2 regions of the Blastococcus sp. Marseille-P5729 genome follow, and region 1 is predicted to be linked to the other one. Evidence: riboswitches for the same ligand, from Rfam matches in the RefSeq annotation. Region 1 holds a riboswitch; the other holds the start of a gene.
What was found. Region 1 has a riboswitch for cyclic di-AMP ahead of DAA40_RS06365 (NlpC/P60 family protein). Riboswitches for the same ligand answer to the same signal wherever they lie in the genome.
Positions count from the first base shown of each region.

Region 2: linked by a shared signal. The riboswitch ahead of DAA40_RS08930 (NlpC/P60 family protein) and the one ahead of DAA40_RS06365 (NlpC/P60 family protein) in region 1 are both predicted to bind cyclic di-AMP.

Region 1 covers NZ_OMPO01000001.1:1,278,844-1,286,535, reverse strand. Annotated here, with positions in the region: gene DAA40_RS16360 (hypothetical protein) at 1-553, shown strand, start outside; gene DAA40_RS06375 (hypothetical protein) at 614-1,597, shown strand; gene DAA40_RS06370 (SDR family oxidoreductase) at 1,601-2,374, shown strand; cyclic di-AMP (ydaO/yuaA leader) riboswitch at 2,507-2,665, shown strand; gene DAA40_RS06365 (NlpC/P60 family protein) at 2,684-3,754, shown strand; gene DAA40_RS06360 (hypothetical protein) at 3,903-4,607, shown strand; gene DAA40_RS06355 (fasciclin domain-containing protein) at 4,676-5,275, shown strand; gene DAA40_RS06350 (YciI family protein) at 5,421-5,828, shown strand; gene DAA40_RS16595 (sigma factor) at 5,834-6,352, shown strand; gene DAA40_RS16590 (DUF6596 domain-containing protein) at 6,333-6,980, shown strand; gene pyrE (orotate phosphoribosyltransferase) at 7,078-7,611, shown strand.
Region 2 covers NZ_OMPO01000002.1:72,285-79,976, forward strand. Annotated here, with positions in the region: gene DAA40_RS08905 (hypothetical protein) at 1-167, opposite strand, end outside; gene DAA40_RS08910 (hypothetical protein) at 164-976, opposite strand; gene DAA40_RS08915 (SRPBCC family protein) at 973-1,419, opposite strand; gene DAA40_RS08920 (long-chain fatty acid--CoA ligase) at 1,609-3,414, shown strand; partial or broken gene DAA40_RS08925 (glycosyltransferase family 4 protein) at 3,420-4,520, opposite strand; gene DAA40_RS08930 (NlpC/P60 family protein) at 4,540-5,658, opposite strand; cyclic di-AMP (ydaO/yuaA leader) riboswitch at 5,671-5,813, opposite strand; gene DAA40_RS08935 (hypothetical protein) at 5,905-6,123, opposite strand; gene DAA40_RS08940 (DEDD exonuclease domain-containing protein) at 6,212-7,692, shown strand, end outside.

The sequences.
Region 1 (7,692 bases):
GGACGACGAAGCGCTGACGGCGGCCTTTACCCACGGGATGATTCGGGCGACGGTGATCCCCTCCGGCGTCGTACTGCTGACGGTCGCGATCGGTCCCGGGGTCACTGCCCAGGCGCTGCGTGACCGCAAGTCGTGGGCCCGCCCCGTCGGGTTTACCTTCTCAGGCGTCCTGCTGGCAGTGGCCGCACTCGCGGTGCTGTCCGGCGCGCTCAACATCCAGACCTTGTTCTTCATGGTCGCCGGCCTGGCCGGCATCCTCAACCTGGCCAAGCCGCAGGTTCGCGACTACCTGCAGCCCTGGCCGCGGTCCGGTCGCGGCCCCAGCGGTCAGGGCGGCCCCAGCGGTCAGGGCGGTCCCGGTGGTCCGGGCGGTTTCGGTGGTCCTCAGGGGACTGGCGACTGGCCGCCGGTGCCGAATGCGCCGGGCGGCCCGTGGCAGCAGCCCCCGCCCGATGGTCACCACCCTCCGCCGGCGGTGGGCAGCTCGCCGGTGCGACCACCCGCAGACCAGCAGGCCCCGCCACCGCGCGACGACTCCACCCCGACGAGCTGACCGGCGCCCAGCCGCCGACGCAGCGCCACGCAGCACGCAGAACCAACCAAGGAGCATCCCTTGACCGATCGCGACAATCCCGCCGCGCGCAGTTCCGAGCCCGACGACCGCGATCGGGATCCAGCGCGCGATGAGACCGGGCACGACTCATCTCGCCCGCCCGGCGGCGCCAGCCCGGCCAACGACGACATCCCGCGCGAGCCCTCCAGACAGGAGCTCGACGAGGCGATGAGCGCGGACGCCGACCGGCCCGACGACGCTTACGCCACCGACGTCCGCGGCACCGACGCCGCGGACGACGACCTCCTGGCCGCCCCGCCCGCGCCCGAGGAGGACCTCACGGGCGCGCCGGTGCTGACCAAGCGCCCGCCGTCCAAGCCCGCCGTCATCGCCGGCGGCATCCTGGCCGCGCTCCTGCTCGGCCTGGCGCTCCTGGCCACCACCCAGAGCCCCCGCGAGTTCCTTCCCGAGGTCAACAAGCAGATGGTCGCCGGCGTGGCCAACCTCCTGGAGGAGGAAGACGTCGCCGAGTACACCGACGATGAGGTCGAGGCCGCCCAGCAGGCCTACGCAGACGCCGGCGGCGATCGCAACATGAACGACGAGAACGTCGCCGACGCACTCAACTCCGCCAAGCCCGAGTCGATCACCGCCGCCGAGATCCAGGAGGCGCGCGACAAGCACAACGCCAACTACGCTTCGCTGGAGCAGATGGAAAGCCAGCTGCGCAGCCAGATGATCCTGTTCGCGGTCACCGGTGCCCTGATGGCGCTCGCCACGGTGTTCTACCAGCGTGGCAAGTCCTGGGCCCGTTATATCGGCATGTTCGTGGCGGGCTTCGTCGCGGTCATGTACGTCATGCAAGTCGTCCAGGGCGCGCTGAACATCCCGGGTCTGGTCATCACCGTGGCCTCCGTCGCTGCCTTCTACTTCTTCATGAAGGGCCGGCTCGAGGACCCGCCGCCGGGGATGACGGGCGGCGGGTTCGCCGGCTTCGGCGGCATGTTCGCGCCGCGCGGCCCGCGTAACCGGCCCGCCGAGTAGCCGATGTCGACGGCGATCGTCACCGGCGCGTCGTCCGGTCTGGGCGAGCAGTACGCCGTCCAGCTCGCCGAGCTCGGCTACGACCTCGTGCTGGTCGGCCGCACCGCGAGCGCGCTCGAGAGCGTCGCGGAACGCGTGCGCGAGACCGGCCGGGACGCCGAGGTGATGATCGCCGACCTTGCCGATGCCGCCGACCTCGAGCGGGTGTGCGAGCGGGCGCGTCGCCGGGACGTCGGCATGCTCGTCAACAACGCCGGGGTCGGGACGCCGGGGGAGTTCGTGAGCTCCGAGCCGCGGACCGAGCAGGCAATGCTCGCCCTCAACGTCACCGCCGTCATGCGGCTGTGCCATGCCGCGCTGCCCGGAATGCTGGACCGCGACCGTGGGGCGATCGTCAACGTCTCTTCGGTCGCGGCGTACACCCCCAGTGACACCGGTCCCGGCTACAGCGCCAGCAAGGCGTACGTCGCTGCGCTGACTGAGTCGATCGCGGTCAAGACCCAGGGGACTGGTGTCAAGGCGATGGCGGTCTTCCCCGGGTTCGTGCGCACCGAGTTCCACCAGCGCATCCGGATGGACACCGACTGGATCCCGTCGTGGGCCTGGCTGCGCGCCCAGGACGTCGTCCGTGCGTCCCTGCAGGACCTGGCGATCGGGCGCACCCGCAGCGTGCCGTCCACCCGCTACAAGGTCGCGATGAACCTCGCTCGCGTCGTGCCCCGGCCGCTGCTACGGCGGGTCCTTGCAGCCTCGTCGCGCGTCGTCGACCGGGCCTGAGCCGCCCGCTTGCAGGCGTGTGACGAAGTCCTCGGACGCAACGTCCACACGCAGCCGGACCAGGATTGTCACGAACAGGTCACGAGGGTAGTGTGTTGACGTCCTGCCACCTAGACGGTCGCCCGACCGACGGGTAGGACACCGCCGAGACTCTCGCCCACCGGCCCCGGCTGGCGAGGTGCCGGGGAACCACTCAGGGGGATCCCGGGGGTGAATCCGCTGCCTGCAGCGGTAGGGCAACCTTCCAAGCCCGAACCCGTCAGCTAACCCGGTAGGCGGCTGAGTGGAAGAAGGAGAGCGGCCCCGCCAATGGCGCCCTCGAAGAAGCACCTCCTGGCCGCGTCGGCCGCTACCGCCCTGATCACGCTGCTCGGTGTGGCCGGACCGTCGTACGCCGACCCCGCCTCCGAGTCCAGCTCCAGCGCCCCTGCCAGTAGTTCCGAGACCGCCGCGGACGTCGCCCAGCAGGTCGCTGAAAAGCAGGAAGAGCTCACCCAGGTCAACGAGGAGTACCTCGACGCCAAGCTCGAGCTCGAGAAGCAGAACGCCGCAAAGGCGGACGCCGAGGCCAAGCTCGCCGCCGCCGAGGCCGACCTCGCTACCGCCAAGGACCAGGTCGCGGCGATGGGCGCCGAGCAGTACAAGTCCGGGACGCTGCCTGCGAGCGTCCTGCTGCTGGTCGGCGAGTCGCCGTCCGACTTCATCGACAAGGCCAACGCCAAGCAGCACGTCGATGCCTACAACGACGAGAAGATCCTCACCCTCTCCGACGCCGAGGCCGCCACCCAGGCCGCGAAGGAGCAGATCGACGCCGCGCAGGCCGCCGCCGCGCAGGCCGCCGCGACGATCTCCGAGAAGAAGGCCCAGATCGAGGCCGAGATCCCCAAGCTCGAGGAGAAGCTCGCCACGCTCACCGAGCAGGAGCGCGCCGCGCTCGAGGCCGCCCAGGGTGGCGACACCGAGGAGGCTCAGCAGGCCGCCGCGAACCCGCAGGCTGCTGCCGCCACCGAAGCCGCAGCCCAACCGGCCGCGGCCTCCTCCGGCTCGGCCTCCACGGTCGTGTCCTGGGCGATGTCCCAGCGCGGCAAGCCCTACGTCTGGGGCGGCAGCGGCCCCAACGGCTACGACTGCTCAGGCCTGACGATGATGGCCTACAAGCAGATCGGCATCAGCCTGCCGCACTCGTCGTCCGCTCAGCGCGGCTACGGCACGACCGTCCCGTTCAGCCAGCTGCAGCCCGGCGACTTGGTCTTCGCCCCGGGTCACGTCGCGATCTACATCGGCAACGGTACCGTCGTCCACGCACCGACGTTCGGCTCGCCGGTGCGCACCATGCCGATGGGCTACATGAACTTCACCGTCGCCAAGCGCCTGGTCTGAGACGAACCCCGGTCGGACGCCGGGCAGCCGCGCCACCCTCCGCGCGGACCGGATTGATGCGGTCGGCGTCCTAGCCCGTGCGCGGGAACCGCCTTACGCGGGCGCCGTCAGAAGCAGCAGAACGCACCCGCGACAAACGGAGGAACCCGTGCAGGACCCGGCAGCGGAGAGAGTAGCGCGGCTGGCCGATACCGCACCGCTGAGCACCGGCATCCACGGGTGGACCTGGCTATGGTTCGTGGTCCTCGGGGCGCTGGTGATCATCGGCGTCGTGCTGGAGAAGAAACGCCAGGAGAGGATCCAAAAGTTCGCGGCCGCCCGTTCTCTCACCTACGCCAAGCGCGACGATCGCTGGGTACATCTCGACCTGGGCTACCCGCACGGCAGTGGACGGGCCCACAAGGGACGCCACGCGATGACCGGGGTCCACGAGGGCCGCGCCATCGCGATCTTCGAGCATGAGTGGGTCACCGGTTCGGGCAAGGAACGACGCACCCACACGGTCCGTGTCACCGTCACCGAGCTGCCGCGCTCCTTGCCGCGGCTCGATGTGGGCAAGGAAGGAATCTTCGGTCGCGCTGCGCGACGCATGGGCGCCAAGGACATCGAACTCGAGTCAGACGACTTCAATCGGGAGTACCGCGTCAAGGGCGATCGCCGGTTCGCGTACGACGTCCTGCACCCGCGATTCATGCAGTGGATGCTGCACACCGACGCGCCGGGGTTCGTCATCAACGGCCGGTACATCGGCTACACGGTCGGCGGCAAGATCGACCTCGACCAGGTGGACCGCGACCTCGCCTACCTGGATGCGGTGATCGATCAGCTGCCCAAGTTCGTCATCGGCCGCTGAGCCTCCGTCGTCCCGCGCGTTCGGGCGCCTACCGTGAAGGGACCAGTCAACCTGATCGGAGCCGAGCGATGCCCGCCGTACGACGCGCACTCGTGGTCACAGTGCTCGCCGTCGCGCTGGCCGGGTGCAGTGGTCCGGGAGAGAGTTCGTCGTCCGACCAGACCAGCACGAGCGCGGCCTCGACCACGGCTCCGCCGCCGTCTGGTGCGGGATGCGCGGGAGCCGGCGACCTGGGCGACCTGTCCGAACTCACCTTCGTCGATGCGTTGCAGGCCCTCCCGGTCGCCACTGGTTTCACCGGCTATGCGACTGGCGATCCCGAGCGAGCGAAGAAACTCAACGCGCTCGACGGTGTGACGGCGTTCGTGCCGGTGGACACCGCTTGGCAGGCGCTCGATGAGCCGACTGCGCAGTCGCTCGCCGACCCGGCGGTTCAGCAAGGCGTGGTCGAGTACGCCCTGGTCGCGCAGACGGTGCTGCCGCAGGACATCGTCGCCGGCGAGGCGAAGTCGCTGGCCACGTTCCGAGGTCCGAACGTCACGATGTCGGTCGTCCAAGCGGGGGAGGAGATACGGATCAACAGCGCCGCGAGCGTCGTCTGCTCAGCGATTCCCTTCGACGGCGGATATCTCTACCTCACCGACCGCCTGCTGCTCCCGCCGTCCTGACCCCACCCTTTCACCGCCTGCGGTACGTTCTGCCTCACCATAGCGAGGTGAAACCCACCGCGGGTGGGATGTCGAGATCCCGCGCACTGCGCCGTCCCAGGGGTGAGGCGAGCACGATGGCTTGCACGAACCGGAGGAGAACGTCATGGCGAAGTACCTACTGCTGAAGCACTACCGCGGCGGCAAGCCGGCGGTGAACGACGTACCCATGGACCAGTGGTCCCAGGGCGAGTTCGACGATCACGTGCAGTACATGCGTGAGTTCGAGCAGCGATTGCGCGGCACCGGGGAGTTCGTCTCCGGAGAGGCCCTGTCGATGGACGGCGTGTGGGTACGGTTCGACGGCGCCGGAAGGTCCCCGGTGACCGACGGGCCGTTCGCGGAGACCAAGGACCTCATCGCGGGGTGGATGGTGATCGACGTCGAATCGTACGAGCGCGCGGTCGAGCTGGCCGGCGAGCTCTCGGCGGCCCCGGGCGCCGGGGGAAAGCCGGTGGGCGAGTGGCTCGAGCTGCGTCCGATCATGTCCGAGCCCCCGACCGTCACCGACTGACACCGGTGGACACCACGGGACTGAGGGAGCTCATCCCCGAGGTGATCGGCATCCTCGTCCGGCGCGGCGTCGATTTCGCGTCGGCCGAGGACGCCGTCCAGGCCGCGCTGGTCCGGGCAATCGAGACGTGGGACTCCGATCCGCCGCGCGATGTCAAGGGCTGGTTGATCGCGGTGGCGTGGCGTAGGTTCCTCGACTCGCTCCGTAGCGACAAAGCCCGTCGCGCCCGCGAGGAGCGGATCGAGCTGGAGCGCGAGCCCGAACCGATCTCCGGCCGGGATGACACGCTGTGGCTCTACTTCCTGTGCGCACACCCCGCGCTGACGCCCGCGAGCGCGACCGCGCTCACCTTGCGGGCGGTGGCCGGCCTCACGACGGCTCAGATCGCCGAGGCATATCTCGTGCCCGAGGCCACGATGGCGCAGCGGTTAAGCCGCCCGCGCCAAGCGGCGGTTGCGCGAGGTCCGGCTCGATCAGCCGGGGGACGCGGGCACTGTGCTCAGGGTGCTGTACCTGCTGTTTAACGAGGGTCACTCTGGCGCGGTCGATCTCGCCGCCGAAGCCATCCGGCTGACCCGGCAGCTGGCGCTGCTGGCCGACGAGCCTGAGGTGCACGGGTTGCTCACCCTGATGCTGCTGCACCATGCGCGCCGTCCGGCCCGACGAGATCGGTCGGGCGGGCTCATCCCGCTCGCGAACCAGGACCGGTCGCTCTGGGACACCGGCATGATCGCCGAGGGCATCGAGATACTGCAGGCCGCGCTCGCCCGTGACCGGCTCGGCGAGTACCAGGCACAAGCGGCGATCGCGGCGCTGCACGCGGACGCACCGGCCGCCGAGCAGACCGACTGGGTCCAGATCGTCGAGTGGTACGACGAGCTGCTCGCCCTCACCGGCTCGCCGGTCGTCGCGTTGAACCGGGCGGTCGCGGTCGGGGAGGCCGACGGTGCCCGCGCCGGGCTGGCGGCGCTCGCCGGGCTCGACCCGAAGCTGCCGCGGTACGCCGCCGCGTCCGCGTACCTGCACGAGAAGGCGGGCGATCACGCCACAGCCGCGCAACTGTACGCCGAGGCGGCCGCACTGGCGACGTCGTCCGCTGAGCGCGATTATCTCGCCCGCCGTGCCGCTGATCTCCGAGCAGCGTCGTTCTGATCCCAGATGCGGTGGGTTCTGCCTCGTTGTAGCGCGGTGAAACCCACCGCAGGTGGTCGGATAGGTTGAAGCGGACCGTTCGAACTGGGAGAGACACGTGGCTGATCGTGACCGTCTGCTGCAGCTGATCAACGAGATCGCCGTCGTTCGCGGCAAGGTGGTGCTCTCCAGCGGCAAGGAGGCCGACTGGTACGTCGACCTACGGCGCATCTCGCTGCACCATGAGGCGGCGCCGCTGGTTGGCAAGGTGCTGCTGGAGGCCACCAGCGACCTCGAGTACGACGTGGTCGGCGGTCTGACGCTCGGCGCCGATCCGGTGGCTACCGCGATGCTGCACGCCGCGGCGGCCCAGGGCCGGGCGCTGGATGCGTGCGTCGTCCGCAAGGAGCAGAAGAAGCACGGCATGCAGCGCCGCGTCGAAGGACCAGGGGTCGAGGGACGACGGGTGCTGGCGGTCGACGACACCTCGACCACCGGAGGCTCGGTGCTGCAGGCGGTCGAGGCGCTGCGGGAGGCCGGTGCCGAGGTCGTCGGCGTGGCGCTCATCGTCGACCGCGGAGCGCGGCCCGCCATCGAGGACGCCGGCTTGCAGCTGCGCTCGGCGTACACCATGGACCACCTCTCAGTCTGAATCGAACCCGCCGCATGATGCCCGCGCCGCGAGGCCGGTCGACTACGGTGGAAGCACCTGACCCGAGCAAGGAGGCTCCGA
Region 2 (7,692 bases), on a different contig from region 1:
ATCTCGATCTGCCGCACGAAGGGCTCGTCGTCGGCCGGGCGTTCCGTGCCCAGGTAATCCCTGATCGTCTGCAGCAAGCCGTCCGCGCCACCCGAGCGCTCGGCGAGCACGCCGGCCAACGCGTGAAGCTCCTCGGCCAGGGATCCCACCACGGGCTGCTCGCTCATCGCCACCTCTGCTCGTCGATCTGGAACCGGACCACCAGGGCCCCGGCGTCCGTGCTGGCGCCGGTCACCCTACAACGCTTCAGGGCAGCGGGAAGCTCGACGGGGATCGTCACCCCATCAGTGCTGACCAGGAGCCGGCCCTCGGCGCTGGCCAGCCGCAGCAGGTCCTTGCGCAATCCCTCGACGGGGATTCGCAGCTCGAAGCCGCCATCGATCTCGGCGAGCATCGGTGTGCGGGCGGCGGTCGGGATGCTCGTCGCTGCCGGCGGCACCAGCGTCATCCCCGCCAGCGAGAGCACCCTGGCGGCGGCCAGGCCGGCTTCTGAACGATCGGTCATCGCCAGCCACCTGCGGGGGTCGCGCAGCGCAGCCAGGAGCTCGCGCGCCAGGCTCAGGATGCTCGCCGTCTGGGTCAGGCCCGCTGCTCGCCCGGCCCCGGGCAGCAGACGCCCAAGCACGTCCAGCGGGACGCCGGCCACCCGGTCCTCGGCATAGGCGAGGCCGACCAGCAGGCTCGCCAGCCGCGCGGCGTTCCCCGGATCGGTGCTCAGGCTCAGCCGCTCACCGGCCGTCCCGAGCTCTATGACGACAGCCATCTCTGGAACCAGCGGCAGCGCGAGCGCCTCGTCGAGCCCGAGCCGGCGTACGCCGGTGGCAGCCGAGAGCGCATCGAGCATCGGGGTGAGCCGGCTCCAGTGGGCGGTGAGCAGCGCGGGTGTCTCGTGCGGCCACCGAAGCGTCCGGCCCGCGCCATGCTGATCGGCGAAGGCCTCGGGGTTGGCGCTGACCAGAAGCAGCGACGGGCTCATCGAGCCTGTGACTCGACGCGCCTCTTGAGCTCCTTCAAGGCCGTGTCCATGATGACCTTCTCGGCCTTGCGCTTCATCATTCCCATCATCGGGATGGCGAGGTCGACCGTGAGCGTGTAGGTGACCTTCGTGGTTCCGTCGCCGAGATCCTGCAGTGCGTAGGTGCCCTCCTGCGACTTCTGCATCGAGCCCTTCACCAGCTGCCAGCTCACCGCGCTCGGGTAGTCATCCCAGTCGTACTGCAGGGTGTACTCGTCCTTGATGACGCCTGCGTCGAGACGGAAATCGACCGTCTGCGCCCAGCCGTTCTCGTCTGCCGTGGCGACCTCCGCAGACTTGACGGATGCCGCCCACTGCGGGTACGCCGGAAAGTCACCGATCACCTCCATGATCTGCTCCGGTGCCGCGTCGATCACGATCGACTGGGTCGACTGCTCAGCCATGCGGTGTCTCCTCGGGAGGGTTCGGAACGGGCGCCGCAGCGCCGCTCCCTCCAGCCTACTGGGTTCGTCCGCGGCCGCCGTCGTGGCGGATTGGCCGGTCGTGACCAGCGCGTAGGGTTTACTGTGGTGCGCACCACCTTTGCCGGCCTGCGGAGGTAGCAGGCCCATGACCGTCCAGTGGAGTTCCACGTGCGTGAAGTCACCACCCCCGCCCTGTACGAGTGTCCCGAGCAGGCCAACGCGGCAGACGTCGTGTTCGAGCACGCTCAGGCGCATCCCCATGAGGCTGCCTTCGCGCGGCTGCGCGGCGTGGACACCTGGGAGGACATCTCGCACGAGCAGTTCGCCCGCGATGTCACGTCGTTGGCTCGGGGGCTGCTCGGCGCGGGCGTCCGGCCCGGCGACCGAGTCGCGCTGGTGTCGCGCACGCGGTACGAGTGGGGCGTCATCGACTTTGCCGTGCAGGCGATCCGGGCCGTTCTGGTTCCGGTGTACGAGACCTCCAGCGCCGAGCAGGTGGCGTGGATCGTCAGCGACTCCGGAGCCGGCAGGCTGTTCGTGGAGACGGCCGAGATGCGGACCGTGGTCGACGAGGTCCGCGGCGAGCTGGGCGGGCTCACCGACGTGTGGGTGATCGACCAGGGCGCCTTGCAGACCGTGGGGGATCTCGGTGCCGACATCCCGGAGGACGCCGTCCACGAGGCCCGCGCCGCGACCCGCTCCGACGAGGTCGCCACGATCGTCTACACCAGCGGCAGCACCGGCCGGCCCAAGGGCTGCCGTCTGACCCACGCCAACCTGATCTCCAACTCGCGCAACGCCCTGGCCTACGTCGGCGATTTCATCTACCCCGGGTCCGCGACCCTGCTGTTCCTGCCGCTGGCGCACGTGTTCGCCCGGATCATCCAGCTGGCCGCGTTCACCGGCCGGGCGAAGGTGGGTCATCAGGCGGACATCACCCAGCTGCTGCCCTCGCTCGCCTCCTTCCGGCCGCACTTCCTGCTGGCCGTCCCGCGGGTGTTCGAGAAGGTCTACAACTCCGCCGAGCAGAAGGCCCATCTCGGCGGCAAGGGCAAGATCTTCGACCTCGCCGCCCGCACCGCCATCTCGTGGTCCCGGGGCAAGTCAGCGGGCCGGATCCCGCTCGGAACGCGGGTCCTGCACAAGGTCACCGACAAGCTGGTGGGCTCGAAGCTGCGGGCCGCGCTCGGCGGCCGCTGCACGACCTGCATCTCCGGAGGTGCGCCCCTCGGCGAACGGCTGGGGCACTTCTTCCGGGGGGTCGGCGTCGAGGTGATCGAGGGTTACGGGCTGACCGAGACCTCACCGGTGAGCGCTCTGAACTCCGAGAAGGCGAACAAGATCGGGACCGTCGGCCGGCCGTTGCCGGGCACGACGATCAGGCTGGCCGAGGACGGCGAGATCTTCGTCAAGGGCCCGAACGTGTTCGACGGCTACTGGAACAACGACGCGGCGACCGCCGAGGCCGTCCAGGACGGGTGGCTGGCCACCGGCGACCTCGGCACGCTCGATGACGACGGCTTCCTGACGATCACCGGCCGCAAGAAGGAGCTCATCGTCACCGCGGGGGGCAAGAACGTCGCGCCGACGCTGCTGGAGGACCGGCTGCGCGCCCACCCCTTGGTCAGCCAGTGCATCGTGGTCGGCGACCAGCGACCGTTCATCGGCGCGCTGATCACCCTCGATCAGGAGATGCTCCCCGGCTGGCTGAAGGAGCACGGTCTCGATCCCGAGCTGCCGTTCTCGGACGTCCTGACCAACGACGAGGTGCGAGCGGGTCTGCAGCGCGCGGTCGACTCCGCCAATCGCGCCGTCTCCCAGGCCGAGTCGATCCGCAAGTTCACCATCCTCCCGTGCGACTTGACCGTCGAGGGCGGGCAGCTGACCCCGTCATTGAAGCTCAAGCGCCCGGTCGTGGCCAAGGAGTTCGCCTCGGAGATCGCCGCTCTCTACGACGGGCCGAAGCCGGGATAGCGCGCTCAGCCGTACAGCATCTCGACGAGGTGCTGGGCTTGACGCTGCCAGGTCCACTCGGCGCATACCCACTCCCGCCCAGCACGGCCCATCGCGGCGGCCTGGTCGGGGTCATCCAGCATTCGTGAGACGGCGCTCGCCACTGCGTCGGGTGAACCGGGGGCGCGCACCACCACGCCGGTCCGCCCATCGAGAACTGCCTCGGGGGCACCGCCGGAGGACCCCGCGATCACCGGCTTGGCGGTGGCCGCGGCCTCGAGATAGCCCATGCCCAGGCCCTCGACGTCCCAGCCGAGCCGGCGGGTCCGGGCCGGCATCGCGAACACATCGCAGGCTGCGTACGCCACCGGTAGGCCCTCGTGGCTGGTCGAGCCGGCGAGCACCACCTCCCGCTGCAGACCGAGACGGTCGATCCGTCGCGCGAGCGAGTCGGCGTACCGCCCTCCCCCGACGATCATCAGCCGGGCATCGGGATGCCGACGCAACACCTGGGGCATCGCCTCGATGAGCACGTCCTGGCCCTTGCGTGGCACCAGACGGGAGACGCAGCCGATCACCCGGGTGCCCTCCAGGCCGTGCTGCGCTCTGAACGCCGAGCCGTCAACCGCCGGATGGAAGCGATCGACGTCGACGCCCGGCGACAGCCGCCGCAGGGAGGTATGCGGCGCAAGCAGAGCGCGCAGCCGGTCGCCGGTGAACTCGGTTAGGTAGGTCATCACGTCGAGACCGCGGGAGATCCGGCGCAGCACCTGGCGGCTGCCCGGTGACATCGCCCAGCCCAGGTCGTGGCCGTGGGTGCAGCCCACCAGGCGCACCGCCCCGGCGCGCCGCAGAGCGGGGGCCATCAGGCCAAGCGGCGTCGCGGCCCCGAACCAGACGCGGTCGGCACCGAACCGGCGCATCGTGTCGATGACCGCACGGGTGACCGCCGGGGTGGGCAGCAGCATCCCGGTCGGGTGTCGCACCGTCTCGAACGGGGCGGCCGAGTCGTACTCGGCCGCCCCGTTCGAGGTCGACGCGAACACCGCGACATCCTGCGCGGGCAGCTGATCGATGAGCGCGCGCACGAACGTCTGGATTCCGCCCTCGCGTGGCGGGTAGTCGTTCGTGACGACGAGAACCTTGCTAGACGATTCGGACGCCCTTCTGCCACTTCATCGAGCCCAGCGACACGACCTTGACGACATCACCGGTGGTGGGCGCGTGCACGACCTGCCCATTGCCGATGTACATGCCGACGTGGCCGGGCATCCAGACGATGTCGCCGGGGGCCAGTGCCGACAGCGAGACCGTCGAGCCGGCGCTGGACTGCGCCGAGGACGAGTGCGGAAGCGAGACACCGACCTGCGCGTAGGCCCACATGGTCAGACCCGAGCAGTCGAAGGAGTTCGGGCCCGCGGCAGCCCAGACGTAGGGCGAGCCGAGCTTGCTCAGCGCCGCCTGGACCGCGCCCTGTGCGGTGGAGCTGCCGCCGCTGCCCGCGCTGACCTGCTGCGGCGCACTGGGCGCCGGGGCACTGGAGGAGCTGCTGGAGGACGAGCTACTCGATGCCGAGCTGTTCGATGACGAACTGGTGGACGACGACTCGCTGACGTCCTCGGCCGCGCCCTCGTCGGCGTGACCGCCGGCCTGATCCAGCACGGCCTGCCGCTCGGCCTCGGTCAGCGAGGCGAGCTGCTGCTCCAGCACAGGCAGCTTGGCCTCGATCTCGGCTTTCTTGGCCGAGAGCTGCTGCTCGGTGGCGGCAGCTGCCTCGGCAGCCTTGGCCGCCTCGGCCTCGGCTGCGGCAGCCTGGGCCTGACCGTCGGTGAGCGCCTGGATCGACTGGCCGTAGTGCTCGGAGATCACCGACAGCGTGCTGAGCTTGTCGATCGCGTCCTGCGGTCCGCCCGCGGACAGGAAGGTGGTGACGTCCACCATGGCCGGGCCCTTGTACAGGTTCGCACCGGCGTCGGCAACCTTCTGTTGCTCGTCGACGAGCGAGGCTCCGGCCTGGGTCGCGGCGGCGTGTGCCTCATCCTTGGCGGCGTTGAGCTCCTCGAGCTCGATCTTGGCATCGTTGTACTGCTCGGCGATGGTCGCGATGTCATGCTGGGCCTGCACGATCTGCGCCTGCACGCTCGCCTTGTCGGCGGCGGGATCGGCGTGCGCGGTGGTCGGGCTCAGCACTAGTCCCAGGATGCACGACGTAGCGATTCCGGCGACCCCGAGCGAGCGGCGACCGCGAGTGGTGTTGACAGCCACGAAGGCTTGGCTCCTCTTCCTCGTCTCCGCCTACCGAGTTAGCTGACGGATTCGGGCGGGGAAGGTCGCCCTACGGGACGCGTGGCCCCGATTCACCCCAGTGGAACTAACGTGGGTCCCCGGCACGCCTCGCGGCGTCTCGGCGGCGGCATTCGGTGGGGGCGATCGCTCCCTGGCTCTCCGAAGGCCACGGCTAGGCTACAGGCGTTATCTGTTCGAGACAATCAACCTGCGCAGTTGCGAGGATCACCCCACCCAGCGGGCGCGTCGCTGCTCACTTTCGGACGGATACAGGGGCACCATGCGCAGCGGCGGCACCAGCCCCTCGCCGGCGAGCGCGTCCAAGGCCAGCGCCTCGGCATCCTCCAGCTCGACCCCCATCGGGTCGGCCTCCAGCAGGACGGACATGACGCAGTCACCGCACGCCGACGGCTTGGCCTGGCACGAGTTGCAATCGATCAACATGACCTGAACGCTAACGGCGCGTTCCGACAGTTTTCGGGCCGCAGCGGTTCGGCGAGGAATGTCGGCGCTCACCTTTACGCTGCGCGTCATGCCCCACCCGTCACAGCAGCTCACGCTCGAGGACATCGGCCAGCCCCTTCACGAGACCACCTTCGTCGTCGTCGACCTGGAGACCACCGGCGGGGCCCCGGGTCGCGACGCGATCACCGAGATCGGTGCGGTCAAGGTGTGCGGCGGCGAGGTGCTGGGCGAGCTGGCGACGCTGGTCGACCCGCGGACCGCCATCGATCCGTATGTGCAGGTGCTGACCGGCATCACCGACTCGATGGTCCGTGGTGCGCCGACCATCGAGGCGGTCCTGCCGACGTTCCTGGAGTTCGCCGGCCTGGGGCCCGGCACGGTGCTCGTGGCCCACAACGCGCGCTTCGACGTCGGCTTCCTTCGCGCGGCCGCGACCTCGATGGGCCTCAGCTGGCCGCGGCACCCGGTCCTCGACACCGTTCAGCTGGCGCGCAAGACCCTCGCGCGCGGCGAGGTGCCCAACCTCAAGCTCGAGACGCTCGCGATGCACCTGGGCTCACGCACCCGGCCCGTGCACCGTGCGCTCGATGACGCTCGCGCCACCACCGACGTGATGCACCACCTCCTCGAGCGCGTGGGCTCGCTCGGCGTGCACACCACCGAGGAGCTGCTCGCGCTCACCCGCGAGAGCACGCCTGCGCAGCGCGGCAAGCGCCACCTCGCCGAGGATCTTCCCACCGGCCCGGGCGTCTACATCTTCCGCGACGCGCGCGGCGAAGCGCTGTACGTCGGGAAGAGTGGGCAGATCAGGCGCCGAGTCCGCAGCTATTTCACCAGCAGCGAGCCCCGGGCGCGGATGCGCGAGATGGTCGCGCTGACCGAACGCGTGGAGGCGGTCGAATGCGCGCACGACCTCGAGGCGCAGGTGCGTGAGCTGCGGCTGATTCATGCGCTCCGGCCCCGTTACAACCGACGCTCGAAGCACGGGCGCTCCGCGGTCTGGTTGAGAGTGACCGACGAGCGCTTCCCTCGCCTAAGCATCGTGAACCGGTGGCGCGCGGACGGCGGAGCGCACATCGGGCCGTTCAGCTCCCGTACGGCCGCAGGGCAGGCCGTCGACGCGATCCACGAGGTGCTGCCGATTCGGCGTTGCTCGGACCGGATCACCAGCCGCTCGGCGCCCAGCCCGTGCGCCCTGCTCGACCTTGGGCGGTGCGCGGCCCCGTGCACGGGCGGGATCGACGTCGACTCGTACTCGGCGCTGCTGGCGCCGATCACCGAGGCGGCGCTACGGGATCCACAGGGCCTGGTCACTCCGCTGCTGGCCCGCATCGACCAGCTCGCCGGATCGCGGCGTTACGAGGACGCCGCGGCAGCGCGCGACCGTACTCGGCACCTCGTGGCAGCGCTGATCCGTACCCAGCAGATCCACCGGCTGGCGCACATCGACCGGCTCGTGCTGGCCGCCCCGGCCGAGGGCGGATGCTGGCAGATCGCAGTGATCGCCCGCGGCCGACTGGTCGCCGCCGCGCTGGCCGATCGCGCCGC